Linked DNA regions of Rhodovastum atsumiense. The protein of the gene in region 2 binds, or shares a complex with, the protein of the main gene of each other region. Links are inferred from orthologs where the notes say so. Each region holds a gene or a part of one and is shown on either strand. Other genes may lie near its edges.

Region 1 (3,896 bases), 4.7 Mb from region 2 along the record:
TCTCCACCCAGACGATGCTGCAGGCCCGGTTCGTGCGGGAATCGATCGAATCGGCGGTGGCGCGGCAGGCGGCGCTGAACTTCGATCCCTACAACCGCGCCCGCCTGGCCACGCTGCTGGCGCGCCAGGGCGAGGCGGCGCAGCGTGGCGACTCCGATGCGTTCCGGCGCGACGACGAGCTGTTCCATGCCGCTATCGCCGACGGCGCCGGCTGCCCGTTGGCCTGGAGGACCGTCAGCGACCTCAAGGCGCATCTCGACCGCGCCTGCCGGCTCAGCCTCGCGGGGCCGAAGCCGCTGCAGGCACTGGTGGACCAGCACGCCGCCATTGTCGCTGCCATCGACGCGCGCGATCCGGACGCGGCCGAGAGGGCGATGCGCCAGCACCTCACCGAACTCCTGCACGCCCTGCCCGAGATGGAAGAGCGTTACCCGGAGATGTTCGAATAAGGCACCGGCGGCGCGGGTCAGGCAGGCACCGCCGCGGTGAGACGGCCATGGTGGCGGTGCTGCTTCATCGCCAGCACGAGTTCATGCATCACCTTGTCCACATCGGTGCCGGTCACCACGCCATCGCCCGGGGCAAGGCTCATTTTCTTCAGGATCTCCGCGCCCTCGCCAAGCGCGGCGACCGGCTTGCCATGGGCGAAGCTCTCCAGCACGAAATGCAGTGCCTGCCCCATGCCGGCGAGCGCCGTGGCCGCCGCGCCACCAGGAATCACCACGGCGTCGTACAGCACCGAGGGCGCGTTGGGGGCCGGCCGGTCCACCGGCAAAGCGCTGCCATCCGCTGCCTTCACGCTGCCGGCAACGGCCGCGATCACCTCGGTCTTCGCCCCTTCCTGGTGCAGCCGCGTCTGTACCGCGCCTAGCTGGGTGGCATCGACGCCCTCGGCCGCCAGGATCGCGACCTTGCGTCCCCGGATGCTGTCGGCAGGCCGGTCCATGCTGAGCGCGGGCGAGGCCTGTTGATGCGGTTGGCTGCGGCGCGTGCTCTGGATGGTCAGGCCTGTCTTCTCCGCCACCCTGGCAGCGAGATCATCGGCGACATTCACCAGCAATTCGTCAAGCACACGCTGCTTGACCGCGACGGTGCCGACCATGTTCAGCTCGAAGCTGAAGGCATCGACGATATGGTCCTTCTCCCAGGGCGACATGCTGTTCCAGAACAGGGTCGCCTGGCTGAAATGATCGGCGAAACTCTCACTGCGCACCCGTAGTTTCTGGCCCGAGACCGGCTGGGCATAGGTCCGGAACGCCGCCATGGCATCGGGGGAATGCGCGGGACAGCCGCCGGCAAGAGAGTTCGGAAAATAGGAGACGCGGCCACGGTCGATACGATGTCGCAGCTTGCCGTCACGCTGGTTGTTGCTCATGGCCGACACCGGCCGGTTGATCGGCAGCTCGGCGAAGTTCACGCCGAGCCGGCTGATCTGGGTGTCGAGATAGGAGAACAGCCGCCCCTGCAGCAGCGGATCGTCGGAGAAGTCGATGCCGGGCACGACATGCGCCGGGCAGAACGCCACTTGCTCGGTTTCGGCGAAGAAATTGTCAGGGTTGCGGTCCAGCACCAGCCGCCCGACGCGCCGCACCGGCACATCTTCTTCCGGAATGATCTTGGTCGGATCGAGCAGGTCGAAGGGGAATTTGCCGGCATCCGCCTCCGCCACCACCTGCAGGCCGAGTTCCCATTCCGGGAAGTCGCCGTCCTCGATCGCTTCCCAGAGGTCGCGGCGATTGAAGTCGGGATCCTTGCCGGCGATCTTCTGCGCCTCGTCCCACAACAGGGAATGCACGCCCTTGCGCGGCTTCCAGTGGAACTTGACGAAATGCGCCTGGCCCTGGGCGTTGACCAGGCGGAAGCTGTGGATGCCGAAGCCTTCCATCATGGCGAAGCTGCGCGGCAGCGCCCGGTCGGACATCACCCACATCAGCATGTGCGTGCTCTCCGGCGTGAGCGAGACGAAATCCCAGAACGTGTCATGCGCGGAGGCCGCCTGCGGGATCTCGTTGTGCGGCTCCGGCTTCACCGCGTGGATGACGTCGGGGAACTTGATGGCATCCTGGATGAAGAAAACGGGAATGTTGTTGCCGACCAGATCCCAGACGCCTTCGTCGGTGTAGAACTTCACCGCGAAGCCGCGCACATCGCGCGGCGTGTCGGCCGATCCGCGCGATCCCGCCACCGTCGAGAAGCGCACGAAGACCGGCGTACGCTTCGCCGGGTCGCGGAACAGCGAAGCCATGGTCAGGTCGGAAAGATCCTCGGTGACCTGGAAATAGCCATGGGCGGCGGCACCGCGGGCATGCACGACGCGCTCGGGGATGCGCTCGTGGTCGAAATGCGTGATCTTCTCACGGAAGTGGAAATCCTCGAGCAGGCTCGGCCCGCGTGCGCCGGCACGCAGCGTGTTCTGGTCGTCGGCGAGCCGCAGTCCCTGGTTGGTCGTCAGGTGGGGGCCGGGATCCTGCGTCGCGCGCGCAAGATCCTGATCCTTGGCGGCCGGTGCGGCCGTCTGCCGGGCCTCGTCCATGTGCTCCCCCCTTCGCCTTGCCCCGATGCTGCAGGCGGGGGAACGGTGAATGAACGGGGATGGTTCCGGCTTATCCGCCCCCCGGCGCGCAGACCCGCGGCGGTCAGGTGGCCTCGAACAGCGCCGCCCGCAGGTCAACCGGACGCGGGCACATCCGGTTTTCGATCAGGAAGGCCATGTCACGTTCCAGCGATTCCAGGTCGGCCGGCGTCAGCCTCGTGTGGAACTCCGCCCAGGAATAGAGCGTGCGCCCATCCTCCAGGCTGAAGCCATTGGCCTTGCAGGCGATGCGGATGGCGGCATCGGGATCGGCGGCGACGAAGGCGACCGCCTCGGCCTGGGCCTGCTGGTAGAGCCGCACCAGATCCGGCCGCTGTGCCACCAGATCGGCCCGTGCGCAGGTGATCGTCACCGGCTGCAGCAATCCCGGCCGCGTTGGCACTTCCCGCGCGCCCTGCCGCTGCGCCGCCAGGATCAGGTCCGCGGCCAGCACCGCCGCGTCCACCTGGCCCGATTGCAGCGCCGCGAGCGAGACCGGCAACTGCATGTCGAGGAAGGCGACGTCGCCGATGGAGAGCCCCGCGTCCTGCAACGCCGCGATCAGGTACTGGTGCAGCGCGGTGCCCTTGACCCCGGCGACGGTCCGGCCCTTGAGGTCGGCCACCCGGGTGATCCGCGGATCGCGCGTCAGGATGGCGGCAAGCTTGCGGTTGCGCGCGACGGCGCCGGTGATGCGCAGCGGATTGCCGTTGGCCAGCGCCATGATCACCGAGGCCGGGTTCATCACCGCGCCGATGTCGAGCGATCCCGCCGCCAGGGCCTGCGCCTGCAGCACGCCCGAGGTGATGTCGTGCCAGACCACCTCGAAGCCGAGCGGTCGCAGCCGCTGCTCCAGCAACTGGCGCTCGCGCATGACGATCTGCGGCACGTTGAAGGGCTGGCGCACATAGGAGACGTTGAACGCCTGGGCCGCCCGCCCCGGACGGCGCAGGCCGGACAGGCTGGCCACGCCGAGTCCGACCATCAGGCCACGACGCGACAGGACGTGCGGGAAAGCGTTCATCTTTCGGGTTCTCCGATCTGTTCGGACAGCGTTCGGGCCGGTGGCGGCGCGGCGCCGCGGGTCGCCCGGGCCAGGCTCTCCAGCACCAGCGCCTCGATCCGGCCGGCGACGTCCGGACCGAGCGGCGGACCGCCCGGCGGCGAGCGCACCAGGACACTGGCGGCGATGCGGCCACCGGCGAGCACCGACACCCGGTCGGCGAGCCGCACCGCCTCGGCGAAGTCGTGCGTCACCAGCACCGTGGTCGGCGCGACCCGGCCGCGCAGCCGGGCGATCTCGTCCTGCATCTGCCGCCGCGTC
Region 2 (4,563 bases):
TGGTGCAGGTGCCGCAATCCGCCACCAGGATCGCATCCTCGGGGGCCAGGCGGTCCAGCTCGCGCAGCACCACCTGCGGCTTCATCGGCGAATCCCCCCGCGTCGCCTGTTTGTCGAGTTCCTCGCGCCATTCCACCATGGTTGCCTGCGCGCCTTCGAGGAAGCCCGGCTCCTGCTGCTGCGCGAGCAGCGGCAGCAAGGCCCGCAACACCGCGGCGGCATCGCCGGTCAGCGCCGCTTCCACCGGCACGCGCAGGCCGATCCGCCGTGCATTGGCATCGATCTGCACCACCCGCGCCTGGCCGGGACGCGGATAGTACTCAAGGTAGGGGAAGCCGCTGCCGACGATCAGCAGCGTGTCGCAGCTCTCCAGCGCATCCTGGCTCGGGCGCGTGCCGAGCAGGCCGGCCCCGCCAATACCATAGGGGCTGTGATCGGGCAGCACCCCCTTGCCGAGCAGCGTCTCGGTCACCGGCGCGGCCAGCCGTTCGGCGATGGCGGTGAGCTCCGCCCGGGCCCCGAGCGCCCCGCGTCCGGCCAGGATGCAGATCCGGCGCCCCGCATTCAGCACGGCGGCCGCGCGGGCGAGCGCATCCTCGGCCGGCAGCAGCGCCGGCGGCGCCGGCAGCGATGCTGCTACCGTTCCGTTGCGTCCGGCGCGCAGGTTGCGCCCGAGCGTGGCGGACTGGATATCGGACGGGATGGTCAGATGCGTCGCCGTCGCGTCGGCGAGCGCGATCCGGCACGCCTGGTTCACCGCCGCCTCGGCATGGGCGGGCCCCTGCACCTGGATGCTGAAGCCGCAGGCATCGGCGAAGACACGGTCGAGCGGCACGTCCTGCTGGCCCGCGGTGCCGATCAGGTCATGGGGCGGCAGCCCGGTCAGGGCCAGCACCGGCGCGCCGTCCGCCCGGGCGTCATACAGGCCGGCCAGCAATTGCAGCCCGCCCGGTCCGGCACTGGCCAGGCACACGCCGAGCCGCCCGGTCAGCCGGGCATGACCGCTGGCCATCAGCGCGGCGGTCGATCCCTGGCGGGTCTGCACGAAACGGATGCGGTCGGCGCGGCGGCGCAGCGCCTCGACGATGCCGGCCACGCCATCACCGGGAAGGCCGAACACGGTGTCGGTTCCCCAGTCGAGCAATCCCTGCACGAGCACATCGCCTGTCGTTTCGGCCATCACTGCCTCCTGGACACGGAACAGGAACAAGGCGTCCCTGCGACAGTTCCGGGCTCAGTCGCCACGGGACGCGGTGGAAAGCCCCGTAAGCGTGGGCCCCGGGGAACGTTCGTCACCTTGCATCTTCCCGCATGCAGGCGTCTTTCTCCAGGGAGTCATGCCGCTGTCGCGACCATGACGTTGCCTGTTCTGATGGTCGTACCGCCCTGCATGACTGATCTGATCCAGGCAAACGGGACCGGGTCGGGGGCGGATTTGTTTGTCGTGTCAATCGAAACACCGGAAAACCGCTTCGACATACGCCCGCGCTTCGGCGTGGAGCGGACGCGACGGCTATGGTAAGAACGTGATACGGCGCCAGAAGCGCTGGCGCGGTTGTCCCTGTGGCCGTGCCGGGTTTGCCGAGGGTGGCGTGGCTTGCCTGCGGGATCGTGGGGTGTTCCCGGACCCGTCGGTCGCCGGTATCCCTCGCTGGCGGTACACGGTACCGCCTTCAGGGGGAAGGTGACTGGTCATCTGACGCCGTGCGCGGCCGAGCCACGCCCGCGCGGCGGCGCCTGAATCGGGTTCCGGAGCAATCCGGGACCAGCAACAACAAGAAGGATCACGTCGTGGCCAACGAGAAATCGCAGAATGTTCAGGATGTCTTCCTGAACCATGTGCGCAAGAACAAGACCCCTGTCACCGTCTTCCTGGTGAACGGCGTCAAGCTGCAGGGCATCATCACCTGGTTCGATAATTTTTCCGTCCTGCTGCGCCGCGACGGGCATACGCAGCTCGTCTACAAGCACGCCATCAGCACCGTGATGCCGGGGGCGCCGATCCAGCTGTTCGATGCCACGAGCGCCGGCGCCGGGGCCTCTGCCAAGGAGCCCTCCAGTACTACGCTGACCATGCCGCAACGCGATCGGGAGACGGTCTCTGCCCGCGGAGACTGAGCGGCAAGCCAACGGGCTTATGCCGCCGACCCGCGCCGCCGTCATTCTCCCCTGGGAGAAGCCGGCGAGCGGCGCGGAGGCGACCCGTGCCGCCGAGGCGCGCCTGGCCGAGGCGGTCGGGCTCGCCGCCGCCATCGGCCTGGTGGTGCTGCATACCGCCATCCTGCCACTGCGGGCCCGCCGGCCTGCGACCCTGCTGGGCGAAGGCCAGGTCGCACAACAAGGCCAGGAGCTCGCCGCGTCCCAGGTGACGGTGGCGGTGGTCGACGCCCAGCTTTCCCCGGTGCAGCAGCGCAACCTGGAAAAAGCCTGGAACTGCAAGGTCATCGATCGCACCGGACTGATCCTGGACATCTTCGGCGAGCGGGCCGCCACCCGCGAAGGCACGCTGCAGGTCGAACTTGCGCATCTCGAGTACCAGCGCTCGCGGCTGGTGCGATCCTGGACTCACCTGGAACGCCAGCGCGGCGGCTTCGGCTTCCTCGGCGGCCCCGGCGAGACGCAGATCGAGGCCGACCGCCGCCTGATCGGCGAGCGCATCGTCCGGCTCAAGCGTGAACTGGAGCAGGTCCGCCGCACCCGCGGGCTGCACCGCAGCGCGCGCAAGCGCGTGCCGTTCCCGGTGGTGGCGCTGGTCGGCTACACCAATGCCGGCAAGTCGACGCTGTTCAACACCATGACCGGTGCCGGCGTGCTCTCGCGCGACCAGCTTTTCGCCACGCTCGATCCGACCATGCGCGGGCTGCGCCTGCCCTCCGGCCGGCGCGCCATCCTCTCCGACACGGTCGGCTTCATCAGCGAACTGCCGACCGAACTGGTCGCCGCCTTCCGCGCCACGTTGGAGGAAGTGGCGGAAGCCGACGTCATCCTGCACGTGCGCGATGCCGCCCATCCCGATTCGGCGGCACAGCGCGCCGACGTGCTCGCGGTGCTCGATGGCATGGTGGCCGACGGCACGCTGGACGAGGACTGGCGCACCCGCACCATCGAGGTGCTGAACAAGGCCGACCTGCTCGGCGGCGTTGCGCAAGTGCCCTCCCGGGAGGGCGCGGTCGCCGTTTCCGCCGTCACCGGCGAGGGATTGTCCGAACTGGCCGCGGCGATCGACCTGCGCATCGCCGCGGGGATGGAGATCGCCGACTACGCCATCCCGCCGGCCGATGGCGCGCGCCTGGCCTGGCTCTATGAACATGGCGAGGTGATCGGCCGCGCCGACGACGAGGACGCCATCCACGTGACAGTCCGCCTGCTGCCTGCCGACCGCGCCCGGTTCGAACGCCCGGATTTCTCACGCTGATGCGCCTGTCCCTGCACGAGCTGACTGTCCTCGGGACGGTGCTGCGCGACGCGGCCGCGCGCGAGGTGATGCCGCGCTTCCGCCGTCTTCCTGCCTCCGGGGTGCGCACCAAGTCGGGGCCGCTCGACCTGGTCACCGAAGCCGACGAGGCCGCCGAACGCGTCATCACCGCGGGACTGCAGCGCGCCTTCCCCGGCTGCGTCGTGATCGGCGAGGAAGCGACCGCCGCCGACCCCTCGCTGCTGGAGCGGGTGGGGGAGGCGGAGCTCGCCTTCGTGGTCGATCCGGTGGACGGCACCGCCAATTTCGCCGCCGGTCTGCCGCTGTTCGCCACCATGGCGGCGGCGATCGTGCGCGGCGAGGTGGTGGCGGCGGTGATCCACGACCCGGTCGGCGATGACAGCGCCTTCGCCCTGCGCGGCGAGGGCGCCTGGATCGCCGCCCCGGACGGGCGCCGCCAGGAGCTGCGTGTCGCCACCCCGGCACCGGTGGCGTCCATGACCGGCACCACCTCCTGGCGCTTCCTGCCGGCGGAGCTGAAGGCCACCGTCTGCCGCAACCTGCCGCGGATCGCGGCAAGCTGGGATTACCGCTGCGCCGGCCATGAATACCGGCTGCTCGCCAGCGGCCAGTGCCACTTCCTGCTGTTCAACCGGCTGATGCCCTGGGACCATGCCCCCGGCTGGCTGCTGCACCAGGAAGCCGGGGGATACTCGGCCCGGTTCGACGGATCTCCGTACCGGCCGGCCCTGCACGGCGGCGGACTGATCTGCACCCCCGACGCCGCAAGCTGGCACGCCCTGCACACGGCGCTGCTGCAGCCCTGACAGCGCGGGGCGTTGCCCCGCCCCCACCAGGAGGCTCCGCCTCCTGGACCTCTGCCAAGGGCCGAAGGCCCTTGGATCCCATGTTTGGTTCCTGGGAGGGGGGCGTCCTCGCTGATGACGGGTTCGTGCCGGTTCGCCCCCCTCCCAGGAACCAAACACATGGGGTGCAGGGGCCTCTGGCCCCTGCCGGAGTCCAGAGGCGGAGCCTCTGGCGGGGCCGGGGCAGCGCCCCGGGCTATCCGCGCAGCAGCTTCGCCGCGGCCGGGGCGAAGTAGGTCAGCACGCCGGCGGCGCCGGCGCGCTTGAACGCGAGCAGGCTTT

Evidence for each region. The genes of interacting proteins can lie anywhere in the genome.
Region 1: the proteins of hfq (region 2) and NBY65_RS24680 are in contact, whole or in part, in a crystal structure (PDB 3VU3), measured with the Escherichia coli proteins. The link is inferred for Rhodovastum atsumiense from one-to-one orthologs.

Annotation. Positions count from the first base shown.
Region 1 is NZ_OW485601.1:5,472,682-5,476,577, forward strand. Bases 1-2,990 are described here. They hold NBY65_RS24680 (catalase), read right to left. Parts: upstream 2,534-2,990; coding sequence 467-2,533; downstream 1-466. Other genes in these bases: NBY65_RS24675 (GntR family transcriptional regulator), read left to right, coding at 1-449; NBY65_RS24685 (ABC transporter substrate-binding protein), read right to left, coding at 2,637-2,990. In the rest of the region: more of NBY65_RS24685, read right to left, coding at 2,991-3,596; NBY65_RS24690 (ABC transporter ATP-binding protein), read right to left, coding at 3,593-3,896.
Region 2 is NZ_OW485601.1:742,689-747,251, reverse strand. What follows is about bases 704-3,454. They hold hfq (RNA chaperone Hfq), read left to right. Parts: upstream 704-1,791; coding sequence 1,792-2,118; downstream 2,119-3,454. Other genes in these bases: NBY65_RS03165 (inositol monophosphatase family protein), read left to right, coding at 3,415-3,454; hflX (GTPase HflX), read left to right, coding at 2,138-3,415; NBY65_RS03180 (thiamine pyrophosphate-dependent enzyme), read right to left, coding at 704-1,180. In the rest of the region: more of NBY65_RS03180, read right to left, coding at 1-703; more of NBY65_RS03165, read left to right, coding at 3,455-4,242; hemB (porphobilinogen synthase), read right to left, coding at 4,478-4,563. UniProt on the Escherichia coli protein: RNA chaperone that binds small regulatory RNA (sRNAs) and mRNAs to facilitate mRNA translational regulation in response to envelope stress, environmental stress and changes in metabolite concentrations.